DNA from 4 places in the Paenibacillus sp. MAHUQ-45 genome. Region 2 is predicted to be linked to each of the others. Evidence: riboswitches for the same ligand, from Rfam matches in the RefSeq annotation. Region 2 holds a riboswitch; each other region holds the start of a gene.
The links. Region 2 has a riboswitch for thiamine pyrophosphate ahead of thiC (phosphomethylpyrimidine synthase ThiC). Riboswitches for the same ligand answer to the same signal wherever they lie in the genome.
Positions count from the first base shown of each region.

Region 1 (4,887 bases), on a different contig from region 2:
ACAGCTTTTTTCTTCTTCCGTTAACGTCATCATTTTGTTTAAAGCCCCACGGATTTTGAAACTTTTCGCCCTTTGTAGAGACTCAAGCTTGAAAAAATATCTTCTGTCTTCATCACCTAAGTAAAAGGACTCCTCAAGTGGTGTTTTTTTCAAATAAGTCTTGATCCGATCATAAGCATTTTTCACATTTTCATAGCTAAAAGTCATTTTCTTATTCTCTCCTTAAAGGTTAAACTCGACACCAAGATCATTTTCTTCTGCACGTTGTAATGCAATTTTCGCTGCGTAGATATCCAAAATCGCCATACCTGTAGCATCAAATATAGTGATTTGCTCATTATCCGTTCTTCCAGTTGTTTTTCCTAAAATTAAATCACCTATCTCACCAGCTATATCACTTTCATTAATAATGCCCTGTTTAAGAGGAATCTCAATTTCGCCAACCTGCATACAGTGTTCTTTGTCATCTAAGAAGATGCTGGCACCTGAAAAAATGCGTGAGTCTAGTTCCTGTTTTCCTGCCATGTCTGCACCGATACAAGAAATATGCGTTCCTTTTTTTACCCACTCCATGTGGATGATAGGAGTTCTTGAAGACGTCACCGTTATGATAATGTCACTATTCTTCACTGCATCCTCTAAACCATCTACTTCTTCAAAGATAATTGCGTTGGCTTCCATCCCAAATTCATCTTGAAGTCTATGCGGTATACTATCGACAAAACTTTTCAATTTCACTCTATCTCTGGCAGCAACTCTGACTACTTTCAAATTCGGCAGCGCATATAAAGCACATGCAATTTGATATATAGCTTGGTTGCCAGATCCTACAACAAAAAGGTTCTCAGATTCTTTTCTAGCCAAATATTTGGCTCCGATCGCCCCCGAAGCCCCCGTCCGTATTCCTGTAATGAAAGAACCGTTAGTAACGCCTAACGCTTGCCCTGATTCCGCATCAAATACAGTAATCAGCCCCATTAAAGTCGGAATATTTTTCTCCTCATTATCAGCAAACCATGTAACTGTTTTATGCCCAAACACTTTGTCTTGCTTGAGGTAGCCTGATTTAATGTCCATATCTGCCTTGCCTGGATCAAAATCATAGAAAATAGTTGGCCATGTCTCAGTTTTATTATCGCTTCTAGCTCTGTAAACTGCTTCAACAAGGTTAATTACCTGCTGAACATTCAATACTTTTTTAACATCCTTATCACTTAAGATTCGCATTCGTGGCACCTCTGGAAAGTAGAATTATATAAGCCGAACAAAAGAAAGTAACGAAAAGCGAAGAGGAGTGAAGGGGGAAGTTTGGAACTGTAGGAGCGAAGCGATCGCCTTTGTCACCAGATTCCAACCGCTAGAAGCGGTATTAAAGAGGAAATCTGGGGACAACAGCGACCGGAAGTCCAAACATTCCACCGTAGTGACGATGAGCCTTACGTTCGGTTCTTAAGTTCGTCTTATATAGGTTTAAAAAAAGCATTGAATCTCACCCCTCCTAATAAATAGGCCCTAACGGGAATGAGACTCAATGCTTTTCTTCGTTTTTACCCGGGGATAAAAACAAGCACGGTATTTATTTGTAGCTATATAATAGCTAATTATTCTTAAATTCACAATAAAACTTGCTGTAGTTTTCCACGGAACAGAGTTGACTATTTCAATCCTCTAGCTACTTTTTCAGCGCAAGAATCTCTTGTTCCGACAATCCAGTTGCTTTGGAAATGGTAGCGATATCCATATTCAAGGACAGCATGTTCTTGGCAACCTCTTTGATCCCTTCTTTGATCCCCTCTTTAATTCCTTCCTCAACACCAGCTTTAAGTCCGGCTTGCTTCGCCCCTTCGATCATTGACGCTTCGTCATGCAGATATTTCTGACGGGCTTCATACAAACGGCGGGCCTCCGAATCCTGGCTTAAGTACTGCAGGGTGTCCATAGCCTTTTCCAGTCCTGGTTCATTCATCTTCAGCACCTCCCAATGGGTTGGGTCTACTCCTTTGAGGAACAGCAGCCAATTTTCTAGTCCGCTATTCGAAGGAATCATATCTTCAAGCTTCGGCAGCTCCAAAAAGTGCACCTCGATATCATCAATAAACTGTATTCCAGTGCGGTCTTCACGGAGATGAAATACACTGTGGTATTCGTCATTTGACAGGAAAGCATAGTTCAGAATGTTGATCGTCACACACTTCTTCAACTCCTGGTACTTTTCACCTTCCTTAAGCTGACTGGCATACCGTTTGCTCCAATAGAACAGCGTCCGCTTTTCAATATCATACTTGTTGAATAACTGCATCTCGATATCGATCAGCTTACCCTCAGTTGTCTTTGCATAAACATCGAATATGGACTGCTTGTCGAGCGGATCGTCCTTGTCGGTGTAAGGGTTCATCAGGATAATCTCGGTAAGCGGTGGTTCTCCAGCCTGAATAAATATACGGTTCAGAAAAGCCAACAACACATCCTTGTTATTCTCACTGCCAAAGATTCGTTTGAACACAAAATCGACTCTCGGATCGAGCAATTCCATATCGGTTAGCTCCATTCTTCTTATCGTTTATTATACCAAGATAGAACAACCTTCGCCCTCATTTCTATGAATTTTATCCGTCTACTCTTATTCAACATTTTCCCAATTTCCAATTGTATCTCCCTGAATAATCGTGTATAGTGACATTAACAATCTCATACGAACCGACACTAGGGGAGCCGCGTGGCTGAGACGAATGCAATATTCGGACCCTTTGAACCTGATCTGGTTAATACCAGCGTAGGGAAGTGCGCGTTAAGAGTCCGGGCTTGCCTTTTGTTATGGCTTGTTTTCCGTTGTCGTGCTTAGCCGTCTTCCGATCAGGAGGGCGGCTTTTTGTGTTGGATTTTATGGAGTGCAACACCATTACGTAACATGGAGCGATTCCTTTTATGAAAAAACGATTTCCCGCCGCTAACGGCCCTGAACTGCATCTGATCTCCCCGGAAGGAATATCGCTTGCAGATTGGCTGCGTCTTTCCCTAGCTGTTCTCCCCTATGTAGACTATTTCCACCTGCGGGATAGACAGCTTACAGCCAAAGCGCTTTTCGAAATCGTAACCCAAATGCACCAAGCAGGCATCCCTCTGGAAGCTATTGTTGTGAACGATCGATTGGATGTCGCTCTTGCCGCAGGGACCGGCGGTGTACAGCTTGCAGGACATAGCTTACGTGTAACTTCGGCGCGACCTTTAGCCCCAGGAATGCGCATCGGCTGCTCCATCCATTCGCCACAAGAAGCAGTCAGCGCGGCGGGTGAAGGAGCAGATTATTGCCTTTTTGGCCATGTCTATGAATCTGCCAGCAAGCCGGGTCTGCCCCCACGTGGTCTGGACATTCTCGAAGAAACCGCAGCTAGATGCCCGGTTCCGGTCATTGCCATCGGAGGAATTCAGCCGGACAATGCCGGAGCAGTCATCAGGCGCGGTGCAGAGGGGATTGCCATTCTATCTGGCATTAGCAGCGCAGCAGATCCAGTGGCACAAGCAGAAGCTTACCACACAGCCATTCAGACTGCATGGCTTGAGGGGAGGTGAAGATATGCAGGTTCAACTGAATGGAAAAGACACCCTACTAAGACAGCATTGTGTTACTGTTGCCGATATTTTGGCAGAGACACCCTGGAAAGGGCGGCGAGTTCTGGTGGAAGTAAACGGTGAAGTGGTGCCCAAGGACGCATATGGCGTCACCCGGCTGTCCGAAGGTGACCGGATAGAGTTTGTACATTTTGTGGGGGGAGGTTGAACGAATTGACTCTAACTACGGAAGAACAGGAGCGGTACAGCAGGCAGGTACGTTTTCACGGCATAGGCGCGGAAGGTCAAGCAAGACTAGCCGCCTCCAGTGTGCTCATTCTGGGTGCAGGCGCACTGGGGTCTGCTATTGCCGAGACGCTGGTCCGCGCCGGGGTAGGCAAAATAGTGATCGTCGACCGGGATTACGTGGAGTGGAGCAATCTCCAGCGCCAGAATTTGTACAGTGAAGCCGATGCAGAGCAAAGATTACCCAAAGCAATCGCAGCGGCACAGAGACTACAGAGCGTGAACTCTTATGTGACTGTGGAAGGAATTGTAGCCGATGCTGCCGCCGATGAGATTGTAGAGTATGCACGTGGGGTCGATTTGATTCTCGATGCCTCCGATAATTTTGAGGTCAGAATGATTATTAACGATATTTCGGCCAAGACAGGTATCCCTTGGATTTACGGAGCTTGCACAGGAAGCAGCGGTATATCTATGACGGTCGTCCCCGGAGAGAGCGCCTGCCTCCACTGCCTGATTGACGAGCTTCACGCCGAAGGGGATACTTGCGACTCGGTGGGTATTATTCAGCCGGCTGTACAGATGACTGCTGCTTACCAGACTGCCGAGGCGTTAAAATGGCTCTCCGGACAGAAGGAATCTCTACGCGGGACACTGGTTTCCTTTGACCTGTGGGAGAATCGGCATGTCTCGATCGTTACGGAACAGCTTAAACGTACCGACTGTCCCAGCTGCGGCGAAAAACCCCTCTATCCCTTCCTGTCTGCGACCAATCTGTCCAAGACCGCTGTATTATGCGGCAGAGAGACCGTGCAGATCCGCCCGGCCCGTTCAAGCCGCCTAAATCTGAAACTATGGGAAGAAATTCTCGCAGTGCATGGAGAGGTGAGACGAAATCCATACATGCTGTCGTTGGACTTAGCAAAACACCGGATTGCTCTGTTCCCGGATGGCCGGGTATTCATCCACGGAACCTCAGATACTGCTGAGGCCCGTACAGTATACCATCGATATTTTGGCTAAAAAATCGGATTATAGAGAGGGGTTCTCAGCATGAACGATATCTTCCAGATTGGCGGCAAAGCGCTGACC
Region 1 covers NZ_JBYUPV010000015.1:16,770-21,656, reverse strand. The annotation lists gene AC3Y23_RS25220 (threonine ammonia-lyase) at 1-207, opposite strand, end outside; gene AC3Y23_RS25215 (ornithine cyclodeaminase family protein) at 223-1,227, opposite strand; gene AC3Y23_RS25210 (Rpn family recombination-promoting nuclease/putative transposase) at 1,673-2,533, opposite strand; TPP riboswitch at 2,696-2,797, shown strand; gene AC3Y23_RS25205 (thiamine phosphate synthase) at 2,926-3,570, shown strand; gene thiS (sulfur carrier protein ThiS) at 3,575-3,778, shown strand; gene AC3Y23_RS25195 (ThiF family adenylyltransferase) at 3,784-4,818, shown strand; gene AC3Y23_RS25190 (thiazole synthase) at 4,849-4,887, shown strand, end outside.
Region 1: it holds a riboswitch for thiamine pyrophosphate, as region 2 does, so the genes downstream of both, AC3Y23_RS25205 (thiamine phosphate synthase) here and thiC (phosphomethylpyrimidine synthase ThiC) in region 2, are expected to answer to the same signal.

Region 2 (4,887 bases):
ATGGCGAGTACTTCGTCACCGGAGACCGGGCGCGCAAGGACGAGGACGGATATTTCTGGTTCGAGGGCCGTGGCGATGACATTATCATCAGCTCAGGCTATACGATTGGCCCTTTTGAAGTAGAGGATGCGCTTATGAAACATGCCGCTGTCAAGGAATGTGCCGTTGTCGCCAGTCCTGATGAGATTCGCGGCCATGTAGTCAAAGCCTTTGTCGTGCTCAAGGATGAATATGAGGGCGCAGCCGAACTGGTTAAGGAACTCCAGACCCATGTCAAGGAGATCACTGCCCCTTATAAATATCCACGTAAAATCGAGTTTGTCGCTGACCTCCCCAAGACAGCCTCAGGTAAAATCCGGCGGGTGGAACTGCGCCAGCAGGAGCAGCGCGCTGCGGAGTAAGCGAGAATATCGGTATGATAGTTCGAGCTAATCATCATAGAAAAAGCAGCCCCCAATCGGGCTGCTTTTTCTATGTAAACACACAGGAAGATTACTAGTCCTCCGCTACTCCGACCAATAGGAGGCTTCCGGATTCATTTCCGCGCCTACTTCGCCTTCCTTAATCAGATCGCAGTCCAGATAACCGTCTTCGTCCAAGAAGTACACTTCTTGACGGTAAAACTCGCTAAGCGTCTCCAGGAACTTCGCAGGAGAATCATACATTACCACTAAATCGCCGAAGTCATGGAGCAGATCACAAATCCGTTCCGTACCGTCCGCAGACCGATAGTAGCAGATGAAATCACTGCCATAGTTAGTCAGGATGGGCAGGACGGTCCCTTCAACGGGATGGCCTTTCTCTGCCAAAATCCCCGCCAGTACTTGCATCTCCTGCTCATATTCATCCCGATGAATCAGGCGATACCCCGGCACAAACTCAATCAGATTTGGTTCTTCCTCCTCACGGTTTGTGCCTGACACCGTATTGTATATAGCCGCTAGCAGCTCTGGGATTTCCGGCACGATTGCCGCCATTTGGTCGTCTTTTCCCCCATGTCCTGTTCCCAGGCTGGCAGAGTATCCAGGCCGCAGACTGTCCGACAGTTGAAGGTAATCTTGAAACAATTGCGTTAAATTTTGAACTGACATGTCTTCATCCTTTGCATCTGTAAGGTAGTATTATCTACTCTCTATTATCCCCAATGCGCTTGCCGATGCAACTCCTGACGTTACCTCTATTGATATATCTGGCTGCCGCCCCCTCTGAACTCAGCAGATTTCTCGCGCATCCCAGCAACGATGGCCTCCTGCTCCTGTATGGGTTCATCCTGCACTCTTCCAGAGTTGCGAATATCGTGAGAAATACGCATACTGCAGAACTTCGGGCCGCACATGGAGCAGAAATGGGCTGTCTTGGCACCTTCTGCTGGCAGCGTCTCATCATGGTACTCCAGTGCCCGCTCAGGATCGAGCGACAGATGGAATTGATCCCGCCAGCGGAATTCAAAGCGTGCTTTGGACAACGCGTTATCCCGCTCTTGGGCACCCGGATGGCCTTTGGCCAAATCTGCGGCGTGGGCAGCAATTTTGTAGGCAATCACACCTTCACGCACGTCGTTCTTGTTCGGCAGTCCCAAATGCTCCTTGGGCGTAACGTAGCATAACATCGCCGTCCCGAACCAGCCGATCATGGCTGCCCCGATAGCGGAAGTAATATGGTCATAGCCCGGCGCAATGTCCGTGGTTAAGGGTCCCAGCGTATAAAATGGCGCTCCATGACAATGCTCAAGCTGCTTGTCCATATTCTCCTTGATTAGATGCATCGGCACATGGCCCGGCCCCTCTACCATGACCTGAACATCATGCTTCCAAGCTAGTGTCGTCAGTTCACCCAGCGTCTCCAGCTCCGCGAACTGGGCCTCGTCATTGGCATCAGCGATAGATCCCGGCCGCAGCCCGTCTCCCAGAGAGAAGGCGACATCATAGGCTTTCATAATCTCACAGATATCCTCGAAATGCGTGTAGAGGAAGTTCTCCTGATGATGAGCCAGACACCAGGCCGCCATAATCGACCCACCACGGGAGACAATGCCCGTCATTCGTCCGGCTGTCAGGGGGATGTAACGAAGCAGCACCCCAGCATGAATTGTAAAATAATCCACTCCCTGTTCCGCCTGCTCAATCAGCGTATCACGGTAAACTTCCCATGTCAGATCCTCTGCTTTTCCATTCACCTTTTCGAGAGCCTGATAGATCGGCACAGTACCGATCGGCACGGGAGAATTGCGGATAATCCATTCCCGGGTATGATGAATATTTTTGCCCGTAGAGAGATCCATAATGTTGTCAGCACCCCAGCGGGTGGCCCACCTCATCTTCTCCACTTCTTCCTCAATGGAAGAGGATACAGCAGAGTTTCCGATATTCGCGTTGATCTTCACAAGGAAGTTGCGCCCAATAATCATCGACTCACTCTCAGGGTGATTAATATTAGCTGGAATAATGGCGCGTCCACTCGCTACCTCATCCCTAACGAATTCAGGACTTACATTTTCTCGGATGGATATAAACTCCATCTCGGAAGTGATGATACCTTTTCGCGCGTAGTGCAGCTGCGTAACATTCCGGCCAGCTTTTGCTCGAAGCGGACGTCGCTGCAATCCTGGGAACGCCTCCACGGCCGATTTTCCCATCGCATGTCCGTTATCTTCTGGTTTAAGCGTCCGTCCCTGATACCATTCGGCATCCCCACGCTGCTCAATCCAGGACTTACGGTGAGGCGGCAGCCCCTGGCGAATGTCATTCTCAATGTCACTGTCTGTATAGGGTCCGCTAGTATCATAGACACGCACAGGGACGTTCTCCTCTTCGCCAGCAACCCCTTCGGTCCGTCTGAGCTTAATCTCCCGCATAGGTACCCGGATATCGGGATGTTGCCCTTCCACATACACTTTGCGACTACCCGGAAAAGCTGAAAGGTCCACCTTATCATACTCTCGTTTCTTGTCCTGCTCGTGTTCATGTGCCATCTTATGCATCCTCCTGTACTATGGGATATAAATAAGACAAGCGCCAAAAAAGCCGCTCCACATGGAGCGGCTTTATCCATGAACAACCAGAAAAATAGACCTGGCTATACAGAAAAAAGTTCCGTCTCCACTTTCCTACGCTGGTATGATCCAGATCAGGTTCAAGGGTCCAGGAATGCAATTTTCCCGTCTCAGCCTATTCAGGCTCCCCTAGTGGTTATCTTATCTAATTAGTTATAAGTTAACGGTATAATTGGAATTCGTCAACACCCTCTGCAGCTTTAGGGTTGGATGTGTTGTGTTAAGAACAGACAACAAGCAGAGGGTAACGCCGAAAAACCCTCTCTGATCAGAGAGGGCTCATTCCTGTGTAGAACTATTTAGCCGATTGCCATTTGCTCTCCAGCCATTGATCAAATTCGGCGCCTTTTTCACCTTCGTAAGCGTCGTAGATGTCGATTCTCATCTTCTTGAACTTCTCTTTGAAGTCCTCATATGAGTGGTCTTTCGGCAGACTCTTCTTGATTCTCAGTAGAATCTTGGACAAACCCTTAAATAGTTCAGGTTTGTTTTTGGACGGCTCTTGCACCTCTTCGCCAAAAGCCACTAATGCACGGTAAGCCGCCTCTTGTACGGTATATACAGGATCGTTCTCCACCAGACGCTTCAAAATATCAATAACCTGCTTATGCGGTGTACGGCCAAGCTCTTCTACTGCCGCCAAACGGGCTTTCCAATCCGCGGAACGACCCGCTTCCTTTTTTAACTGCTCATAATTTTCCGGCAGCTCTTGCTGCACTTCTTCGTTGTTCAAAAGTCACAATTCCCTTCTATAATCAATCTGTACCAATTCTACCGTACCGCTATCCCCAATATCAATCTTTTGGACAAACAAATAATAATCCCGTCTTACAGCTCCCCGGCTCTTCCTTCCGCATACCAATGCGGGATCAGCCTTTGAAAGTGATCATAGTCCGTGAACGCCATCCGGCAGCGCGCCTGCATCCCCTCAATATCAGCACTTCCGAATGGAATCGCCCACTGGATCGAAAATATAGAAGTATAGGCCACATACACTGCGAGTCTGACCCAGAAATCCTGAGGAGGAGGCCCATCGAAGTAACCATCCAATTTTCCACGTGTAAAAGCAACGCTATGCTCTCGGTCAAATGCTTGCAGCTTGTAAAATTCTTCAGCATAATCCCCGTTATCCCAACGATTGAAATCGATGATACCAATCCGGCCCTCACTTGTGTAAATATGATTACCGATGTGGAAATCGCCGTGCTGATATACTTTTTTCACTTGCGAAATCGCCCCGATATTCTCCCTCACAAAAGCAATCGCCATCTTATCACCTTCAACCCTGAAGGGACAGCCTTGCTCATACTCCTGTACCCGCTGTAATATCTTGGCCTGCATCCGACTTTCCCAATCTGCAAGATCACAGTTGTTCGAAATCGTATGAATCTGCTTGAGTATCCTCCCGGCTTCAACCCCAAGTGCATACTGTTCTTCTTCTGCCACAGAGAGCAGACAGTCCTCCAGCGGCTGGCCCTCCACCCAAGTCAAAAGCATATATGTACTGCGCTCCGCACCTTCACCCCACGCGCCGAAATCCACCGCCCGTGACATTGGAAAGTCGAGCTTATTGACCCGCTGAATCATTTCATACTCTGCTTGCTTCTGTGCATGATTCTTCCCGTCCGATACCCGCAGCAGAAGCTTGCGGCCGCCGGTGTCCTCGATATAATACTTTTTATCATTAGACCAGCCCTTGAGGACAGGCTCTATCTTCGTCCAGGCGCTCGCGCCGGGAATACCCAATAACCGCTCCACCTGCATCCCTCCTGTATCTACGTAGGAAGCTTCACCACAATATACCCTTTCTCTTGCAAGTCAAATCCCTGCTCCAA
Region 2 covers NZ_JBYUPV010000012.1:195,832-200,718, reverse strand. The annotation lists gene AC3Y23_RS23225 (acetate--CoA ligase) at 1-401, shown strand, start outside; gene AC3Y23_RS23220 (hypothetical protein) at 507-1,091, opposite strand; gene thiC (phosphomethylpyrimidine synthase ThiC) at 1,178-2,971, opposite strand; TPP riboswitch at 3,087-3,193, opposite strand; gene AC3Y23_RS23210 (HEAT repeat domain-containing protein) at 3,348-3,785, opposite strand; gene AC3Y23_RS23205 (aminoglycoside phosphotransferase family protein) at 3,881-4,810, opposite strand; gene AC3Y23_RS23200 (hypothetical protein) at 4,828-4,887, opposite strand, start outside.

Region 3 (4,887 bases), on a different contig from region 2:
TAAGGCCGGGTAATCATAATTTGCTTTTTGGGGTAATGTAGATTGTGTTGATATCCTGTACATAAGGTGGTACTCATGATGGATATGCTATCTGCCGAACCCCTACTACATACCGCACTGCTCCAGTTTATTTTCCCCTTCTCCATCAAGCAAGGGGCGTCTGCACGACTGATTTCCGAACTGGAGAAGAGCGGATATACTTCTTTTTCTCTCGATAAAAAAGAACTGGAAGACGCTTATTATGGCAATGGATACCGTGTCTCCCACGAAAAGATGGAGCGCACCTATCTGCCTTTCGCAGCCCATGTTCTGTTCCCACAGGATGATGATAAGGATTCTTTCCGACGCTTTTCACGCGTGAATAATTTGACCTGCCGAATGGAAATGTCACAACTGAACGTAGCCTTCCGGGTACTCTCCACAGATCTGTTCATTTGCCCGTTTCAGACCGGTTTTGTAACCCTGCGGGTGCAGATTGAGGAAGAAAAGCTCCCCTTTAGCATCGCCTTGGAATTTGCCGACCGTTTCCGTACCCTTGAGAACGTCAGTGTACAGGATGAACTGATGGTTATTCACAGCGGAGAACGGTCCTTCCGTCAAGTCGAGGATTTTATCTTTAATGGTCTGGCGGATGGGCTGAAGCCGTTCTTAGACCAATCCGAGCTGAACGGGGCTTATTTTGAGACGCTGCCTTTTTTTGTAGATGAACGTATGCTGGTACAAGCCTTTTATGGTCTGGAACCGGATGGAGATACCGATGATATCCCTTTGAACATACGCTTTCGCGCCTCCCAGCTTGATGGGCTGGATGCGGCCAATCGCCCCTACATCAGTGCCAGCGATCCTGGATACATCGAACAATACTGTCAAGAGCATACTTATAACCGTTGGGGTCCCCAAACGTATTATATAACCAATGAACAGACCTTCTGCTGCATCAGCCGGGCTGAACGCTCACTCGCCGTACCGCTTGCCAATCAAATGTACGGGGAATATTATTATGGCCTGCTACTTAATATGTTCCACAAGATCGTCCTGCTGAAACTTGCCAATATGCACTCCCGGCTGCGCATCAATCGGGATAATGATGATATTGAGGATCTGATCTTCTACATCAATAAGTTCTCAGCCAAATTCTATTTTCTGGAGCTGATCTCGGGGTCGCAGGGTCGGGAGATTTTCATCCAGCTCCGCAAAGTTTATGGCAACGATGCGCTGTTCGACGAGGTGAAGCAGACACTGAATGATCTGTTTCAGTATCAGGTGCAGTTCCAGTCGAAACGGCGAGATATGCTGCTGATGATTCTGACCGTCTTCACTGTGGTAAGCGGGATATACGGAATGAATCAGGTGATTGACGATCTGGAGGGCAGTATTCAATGGGGCAAAATGATGGAATATTCCCTCTTCCAGTATTTCGCGCTAGCATTAACCTTCAGCGGTATTGTGATCAGCATTGTCCTGACTGTACGGGAGATCTGGAACAGCATCACGGCCCGCCGCCGGAAAAAAATTAAATATCAGGGGTAGTCGAAGCGCCTTAAGCTGCCAAATGAACAACAAAGCTGCTGGACAACGAAAAGATGGGCGTCTATAATTACACCGTAAGCAAGTAGCATCACCCGTTAACTTCATAGCACCAGGGGGGCTGGAATTGGCCGGCTGAGAGTGTATCCCTCAAGATACTGACCCTTATACCTGATCTGGATAATGCCAGCGTAGGAACCGTAATTGAGCATGGCCGCTTTAGGGCCAATGCCATCCTTGCGCAAAGCCGCGTCCCGTTCATCTTCGGGACGCTTTTTTTATGGTATATTTCCGATTAATGCATTTCATGGGGAATTGAATCGCGCTGCCTGCATTTTAGGTAGCGGGTGACGATGTGAAGACGGGAAATTCGCCGGAATTGACGCAGTCATACTGCTGAGGACCGGTACCATCAAAGGAGAGATAGAAAAAATGGGAGTCAAGAAACTGCTTATGCTGAGCCTGACCTGTTTGCTCGTTATCGCGGTTGCCGGATGCGGTAGCAATAACGGCAACTCTGCCGGAAGCAACAAGGAAGCAGACAAGACAAACACTGGCGCCACTCAGACCGCCGGGGAGTCAGGCACGCCGCAAGAACTGACCAAAATCAAGATCGCGCTCGACTGGACACCGAACACGAACCATACGGGGTTATATGTCGCAAGAGATCTTGGGTACTACAAGGAAGAGGGACTGGATGTTGAAATTGTGCAGCCTGGCGCAGCCGGTGCAGACACGATGGTCACTTCCGGTGAAGCCGCTTTTGGTATCGGGTATCAGGAAGGCCTGACTTTGGCCCGCCTACAGGGCGTACCGCTGGTCTCGCTTGCCGCCATCATTCAGCATAATACGTCTGGTTTTGCGGCTCCGAAGAGCAAGGGCATTACCTCTCCGAAGGATTTTGAAGGAAAAACATATGGAGGCTGGGGTTCCCCGGTGGAAGAAGCAGCACTCAAAGCTATCATGGACCCGGAAGGCGCCGATGTGAAAAAGGTAAAGATCATCAATATGGGCGAAGCCGACTTTTTTACAGCTGTGAAGCGGGATATTGATTTCGCCTGGATTTTCTATGCCTGGACCGGTATTCAAGCTGAACTGCGCGGGGAACCAATCGACATGCTCTATGTAAAGGATTACGCGCCACAGCTCGATTATTACACACCTGTGCTGACCACCAGCGAGAAAGAGATCACCGAGCATCCCGAGATCGTCAAAGCCTTCGTTAAAGCGACCTCCAAAGGCTACAAATACGCCATCGATCATCCAGAGGATGCCGCGAATATTCTGATCAAAGCCGTCCCTGACCTCGATCCGAAACTTGTGATGGCCAGTCAGAAATGGCTCAGTCCAAAATATCAGGATGATGCGCCGCGCTGGGGTGAACAAAAGGCCGAGGTCTGGAAAAACTATGCCGACTGGATGTATGGCCTTAAGCTGCTCGAGAAACCAGTAGATACCAGCAAAGCGTTTACGAATGATTATCTCCCGGCAGCACAGTAAATAAGTGTATTCATATTCAACCATAATAGATTAAGAAAGGATTGATTATATTGGCTAACACACTACTCAGCATTCAGGTTATTCCTAAAACTCCTAACAATGAGGATTCCATCCCTTATGTGGATAAAGCTATCGAGGTTATTCAGAAGTCTGGTGTGAAGCATCAAGTGAACCCGCTCGAAACGACGATGGAAGGCGAACTAAATGACCTGCTAGAAGTCGTGCGCGAGATGCATGAAGCACTAGTCCAAGCCGGCAGCCCGAGCGTTATCTCCCAGATCAAAATCGCCCACAATCCGAACGGAATCAGCATGGACAAACTGACGGAGAAATACCGGCCGTGAGATCGTCCTGGAAGCAGATATGGCCGCCCTTTGTGGCGGTCATCTTCTTTTTGACAGTATGGCAGCTATCCGTATCTTTCTTTGATATTGAAAAATGGATTCTGCCTAGTCCCCGCGATATCGGGCATGAATTCGCAGGCAATCCCGCCGGCATCTGGGAGCATACGCTGGCTACACTGAAGCTGACGCTGATCGGCTTTCCCATTGGTACTGGTGTGGGCCTTGTGGTAGCGCTGCTGCTGCACCTGCTGCCGTGGGCGAAACGAGCCTTTTATCCGCTATTGATCCTGAGCCAGAACGTCCCATCCATCGCCTTGGGACCCTTGCTTGTCATCTGGTTCGGATTCGGCTTGCTGCCAAAGATGGTGCTGATTACGCTGGTCTGTTTCTTCCCTGTCGCCGTGGCCGCCATGGGCGGACTGTCACAGAGCGATCGGGTGATGTTGAATTATATGAAAATGGCTGGGGCAAGCAAATGGCAGATTTTCACCAAGCTGGAGTTGCCTCATTCTCTGCCTGCGATGTTCTCGGGGGTTAAAATCTCCGCTACTTATGCTGTCATGGGAGCCGTGGTTGCCGAATGGATCGGCGCCGACAAGGGGATCGGGTATTATATGCAGCTGCAAAAATCAGCCTACCGCACCGACCGAATGTTCGTCGCCATCGTCATTGTTGTCTTGCTGAGCCTGGTGCTCTTCGCCATTATCGCTCTGCTGGAAAAATGGCTGGTGCGCTGGAAGCCGCGCCGCAACCCCTAGAAAGGAGGGATTTCCGAAATGTCTCAACTTACACATACACCTGCACCGCAGGAGCCGGTGAAAAACGAGGCTAGGACTGTCGCTACAGGACTGCACGGATTGCCACCTGCTCTCGAAGTCAGTGCCGTCTCCAAGACCTTCACCCAGCGCCGCCGCTCTACTCCTGTACTAAACAATGTCTCACTAAAGGTGGAGCAACAAGAATTCGTGACCATTCTCGGCCCTTCCGGCTGCGGCAAAAGCACGCTGTTCCATATCATCGGCGGCCTGGAGCAGCCGGACAGTGGAACGGTGAGCATGAACGGAGCCATCGTTACCGGCCAGCGCGGGGAGATCAGCTATATGCCACAGCAGCCAGCTCTCTTTCCTTGGCGGACCATCGAGGATAATGTCCTCTTGTCCCAAGAGATCAAGGGCGCTAAACGGGACGGTAGCCGCGAAGAAGCTCGTCAGTGGTTGGCCAAAGTCGGCCTCGCCGGCTTCGAACGGGCTTACCCGCATATGCTGTCAGGCGGGATGCAGCAGCGCGTGGCATTCCTCCGGGCGCTGCTGGCACCGCAGGAGCTGATGCTCCTGGATGAGCCATTCAGTGCGCTGGATGCACTGACCCGCAGCGAAATGCAGCGCTGGCTGCTGGAGCTGTGGGAGGAAAACCGCCGCTCCGTGCTGTTCATCACCCACAACATTGAAGAGGCGCTGCTCCTCTCGAATCGTATCTATGTGTTCTCGGGCCGCCCGGGTCAGGTTCTGCACACGGT
Region 3 covers NZ_JBYUPV010000011.1:40,913-45,799, forward strand. The annotation lists gene AC3Y23_RS21670 (MFS transporter) at 1-3, shown strand, start outside; gene AC3Y23_RS21675 (hypothetical protein) at 79-1,530, shown strand; TPP riboswitch at 1,632-1,743, shown strand; gene AC3Y23_RS21680 (ABC transporter substrate-binding protein) at 1,960-3,027, shown strand; gene AC3Y23_RS21685 (MTH1187 family thiamine-binding protein) at 3,078-3,371, shown strand; gene AC3Y23_RS21690 (ABC transporter permease) at 3,368-4,129, shown strand; gene AC3Y23_RS21695 (ABC transporter ATP-binding protein) at 4,148-4,887, shown strand, end outside.
Region 3: it holds a riboswitch for thiamine pyrophosphate, as region 2 does, so the genes downstream of both, AC3Y23_RS21680 (ABC transporter substrate-binding protein) here and thiC (phosphomethylpyrimidine synthase ThiC) in region 2, are expected to answer to the same signal.

Region 4 (4,887 bases), on a different contig from region 2:
AGGGTGTGCAGTTTTTTTAATGCGTTCTATGTAGGCAATCTTCCTTACCTTTCTGAAGTCCCTTAAAGCCGCAGCTGCTGAATCAGAAGCGCTAACGATGAAAAAACCTCCGGATCCGCGCATGTACGCGAACCTGGAGGTTTCTATGTGCTAAGTAAACTATGGATAACTTTCTATTTTCCTTCGAACAATTGTATTAAATTCTCAGTTCCGGCCGCGACGCTGCCAGGTACTATCTTATAAAATCAGCTTGTACCACCCTGTTTCACCTAAGAAGTCATCTCTTGTAATATTTTCTCCACCTATTATTTGTCGTTAATTATTAATCGTTCCAATTCCCCTCTTCAGATACTATTTGCACTTTATTACTCCCTCTGGAGGTCTAAAACCTCTTATTCACGCTAGACATTTGTTATATTTATCACTGCTTTTGTTCTCTTATAGTACCGTATTTCAATATCCTTATCGTTTTGTATTTCTTTCATTTGATCAGTAGTTATTTTGAACTTCATTTCTCTTCCATCAGATGTTTTTACAATAACTATATTACCTCTTCTATTGACCAATTGACCTTGAAATATCATAAAACCTTGCTTCGCTAAGTCTAAAATTATCACAATTGCTATAACAACAAATATTGGGATCGGAAAGAATTGTACAATCAACACCCAAGTTGGTCTCTCTAATAAGATACTTGCGAATAACTGCATCAATGAAATGATAATAAACATTAACGACATAAACATAACTATTTGTAATTTTGTTTTCGCAGTCCTTTCTTTCATCTTGTCACTCCTTTTATTTTAGCGTTCTTGTCATGCTACTAGTATTTTAGGATAGCCCGGAGACATCTTCGTCTTCTGATACTTCATCTAGTGGTAATGACGCATTAAGTAATTCCCCTTGGTCATCCATTTCTCGCAAAAAAGCATTAACAGTATCAACATCTATCGTTTGCACTATTATCAAGTGTCCTATATGAATTCCTGGTAATTCTAGTGCTGCTTGTCTAGCAAAATGCTGCTTTAATTTATCCGGTGTTGTAATGATGCACCAACGTTTTACTCGATCATTAAATGTTAATGTAATTTCAATGAATTCCATTGTTTCAAGGTCATCATCGAATTTCCAATCAGTCAATATATGCACTTCTTCGTCAGTAAAATTAAAGTAGTACTTATCAATCCAAACGCTTCTTCCGTGGTCTCCGACGATCCTAATTTTTTCTTCTTTTTCAGCTAGTATTTCATATTTCTTCCCTTTGGTTAGCGCATTTTCATAATTCCCGATACTGCTACAGATTGCTTTGTCTAATTCCAATGAGATCACCTTAGTTGAATGGATTGAATACACTGGTTCTTAATTTTTAGGCACACTGATTTTAACAAAAACAGCCCCTGCTATTTACAATACTATAAAATATGGTATATTTATATCCGAATTATGAAACTTGATAGCGATAAAACCTTTTTTCACTAGGGGAGCCTGTATTTGGCTGAGACGAAAGCGGTAAGCTTCGGACCCTTGGAACCTGATCTGGATCATACCAGCGGAGGGAAGTGGAACTGAAATTCGGGTATTGCATGGCTCTTCTTTTTGCAAACTTAAATTTTAGACCCCTTTATTTCCGCCGGGAGATAAAGGGGTCTTTTTTTATCGTGCTAAGGAGGTTACGGTGATTACGGAAATCATCTCTGTGCACAATTTATCCTACGCCTACGCCAAATCTGCATTGGCACCGGTACTGACAGACATCTCCCTTACGGTTCACCAAGGTGAATTCGTTTCCGTTGTCGGGACCAGTGGATGTGGTAAAAGCACGCTTTTCAAAATTATCGCCGGATTGCTGGAGCCGAGCAGCGGAGAGCTACATCTTCACGGAGTTTCGGCTACCGCCAAGCGGTTAGGCCAGGTCGCTTACATGCCCCAGCAAGATCTGCTGCTGCCCTGGAGGACGGTACTGGAGAATTGTCTGCTTCCCTGGGAGATCAAGCGCAGCCGTAGCAAAGCCCAGGTTACTAGTCAGGTTATTGAACTGCTGGAGCGCTTAGGTCTGGCTGGCATTGAAAATTCATTCCCCCATGAATTGTCAGGCGGAATGCGGCAGCGGGTAGCTTTTCTGCGAACGCTTATTACGGGGGGCGACCTACTGCTGCTAGACGAGCCCTTTGGGGCACTCGATCATATGACCAAACGAGAAATGCATAGCTGGTTACTGGAGATTTTGGATGAGCTGGACAAGACGATTCTCTTCATTACGCATGATCTGGAAGAAGCTTTGCTGCTCAGTGACCGCATCTACCTCTTGCCTGGACGGGCAGAAGGACAAGTAGAGGAAATACTCGTGGATCTGCCGAGGCCCCGGCATTGCCGAATGAATTATGAGCCGCGGTTTATAGAGCTGCGGGCTGAACTGGAGCGCAGACTGTATGACAAAACTGCTGTTTAGAACAAGCTGGCGGAATTATGGACCGTTCTTACTTCTGCTGCTATTTATTCTCGGTTTGTGGGAGACGCTGGCGCGGATAGATGTCCTGCCCCCCTTCATTCTCCCGGGTCCTCTATCCATAGGGACCGCTCTGGTTGAAAACAGGAAATTACTATTCGGGCTACATTTGCCCGCCACCTTACAAGAGGTACTGCTTGGCTATGCTTTGTCCGTCACCTGCGGTACTTTACTGGGACTTGGCATGCATATGTGGCGTCCGCTGGAAAAGGCACTGTATCCCTTTGTTATCATCAGCCAGACCATTCCGCTGATCGCGCTGTCTCCTGTCTTCATTATGTGGTTCGGATACACGCTGTGGAGCAAGGTCGCCGTGGTGTTCCTGACCGCCTTTTTCCCAGTGGTAGTTGGTACTTATGATGGGCTGCAGCAGAAGATTCCTGCCTACGAGGACCTGCTCCGCACCATGGGTGCCAGCACACGCCAAATTCTGCTCAAGACACGAATTCCGCTGGCGCTGCCCTCTTTCTTTTCCGGCCTCAAGCTGTCGATGGTCTACTGTGTGATTGGGGCAACGATTGGCGAATGGCTCGGTGGCAGCAAAGGGCTCGGTTATTTTAGCCGCAGAATGGCAGGGAACTTGCAGAGCAAAGAAATGTTTGCCGCAGTGGTCTTGCTATCCGCGATGGGCGTTGGCTTGTTTCTCGTTATCGCTATGATTGAGAAGATTATTTTTAAGAAAAGAGGATTTCACAACAAATGATTACTAGACATCACAGGTTCAAAAAGATTGTTCCGCTTCTGTTGCTTGCAATGACAGTGTTGCTTGTGAGCGGTTGCGGCGAAAAGGTAAAGTCTAAAAGCTCTGGAAGCGAAACCGGGGCAGCAGCAAGTAAGCCGCATAAACTCACACTGATGCTGGATTGGTACCCGAATGCTGTCCATTCCTTCCTTTACGCTGCTCAGGAGAACGGGTATTTTGCCGAGGAAGGGCTAGACGTAGAGATTCAAATGCCGGCAGACAGCAATGATGCGTTGAAGCTCGTAGCTGCTAACAAAATCGATCTCGCATTGAGTTATCAGCCACAGGTGCTGATGGCACGGGGTGAGCAGATTCCTGTCCTCTCCATCGCCGCAATTGTCAGACATCCCTTGAACCATCTGATGGTTCCGGCCAACTCTTCTGTGAAGACACCTGCTGACCTGACCGGGAAGACCGTAGGCTATTCCTCCATCCCGCTCTATGAAGCCATGGTGAAAACGATGGTCCGCAGCAGCGGAGGTGATCCAGAATCCTTACAGCTCGTAGATGTTGGCTTCAATCTCATTCCGGCCCTCTCCACAGGGCAAACGGATGCCATCATCGGCGGTTTTATCAATCATGAGCAGCTGATCCTGGAAAAAGAAGGACATCCGGTAACCTCCCTAAATCCGACGGATTACGGGGTGCCAGATTATTATGAGCTTGTGCTGGTAGCCAGCCAAGAAGGAATGCAGAACTCTCAGGCTTATTTCAAAAAATTTCTGACCGCCGCCGCCAAAGGTCAAAAGTTCGTCAAGGAGCATCCAGAAAAAGCGCTGTCTCTTCTGTTCAAGCATGAAGATCAGACTTCTCCGCTTGACAAAGACATCGAGAAGAAAAGTCTGGAGATTCTGCTGCCGCTGATGGATCCGGGGAACGAGCCGTTTGGCTATCAGGACCCGGATTCCTGGAACAAGGTGCAACAATGGCTGAAGGAAAATGGCCTGCTATCCGCTGAAGTAGCGCCGGAAGAGGCTTTTATCAATTTGTAGATCGCAATCTGTAAGGCAAGATGCCAATGGGCGGGTTCTATAATAGCGCGTTACAAATCTAATTTTCTCGGGAGGCAATCCTATGACTTATTTGTCCAAGGTAAGGGAGCAAAATCCGCTGATTCACAATATCACCAATATTGTTGTGGCCAATTTTTCGGCCAACGGGCTGTTGGCCCTCGGTGCTTCCCCGTTCATGGCGGACTCCTATGAAGAAGTTGCCGATGTAGCTCAAATGGCCGCTTCTGTCGTACTGAATATCGGCACGCTGAACGAACAGGTCATCCCGTCTATGATTCTGGCTGGACAATCCGCCAATGCCCATGGTACGCCCGTGGTGCTTGATCCGGTAGGTGCCGGGGCAACCGCATATCGGACGGACATCGTCCAAAAGCTGGTCGATTCAATCTCCCTAACAGCGCTGCGTGGCAATGTCGCCGAGGTAGCCAATGTCGCCGGGGAGCAATGGACGATCAAGGGTGTAGACGCTGGCACAGGTGACGGTGATGCTGTGGAGCTAGCCCAAAAGGCTGCGCGCAAGCTGGGCTGCATCGTGATCGTCACCGGCAAAGAGGACGTTATTACCGATGGTACAACAACCTACATCGCTGCCAACGGTCATCCCATTCTAACCAAAGTCACCGGAA
Region 4 covers NZ_JBYUPV010000026.1:5,286-10,172, reverse strand. The annotation lists gene AC3Y23_RS28955 (hypothetical protein) at 402-785, opposite strand; gene AC3Y23_RS28950 (hypothetical protein) at 832-1,320, opposite strand; TPP riboswitch at 1,468-1,575, shown strand; gene AC3Y23_RS28945 (ABC transporter ATP-binding protein) at 1,676-2,449, shown strand; gene AC3Y23_RS28940 (ABC transporter permease) at 2,430-3,209, shown strand; gene AC3Y23_RS28935 (ABC transporter substrate-binding protein) at 3,206-4,240, shown strand; gene thiM (hydroxyethylthiazole kinase) at 4,323-4,887, shown strand, end outside.
Region 4: it holds a riboswitch for thiamine pyrophosphate, as region 2 does, so the genes downstream of both, AC3Y23_RS28945 (ABC transporter ATP-binding protein) here and thiC (phosphomethylpyrimidine synthase ThiC) in region 2, are expected to answer to the same signal.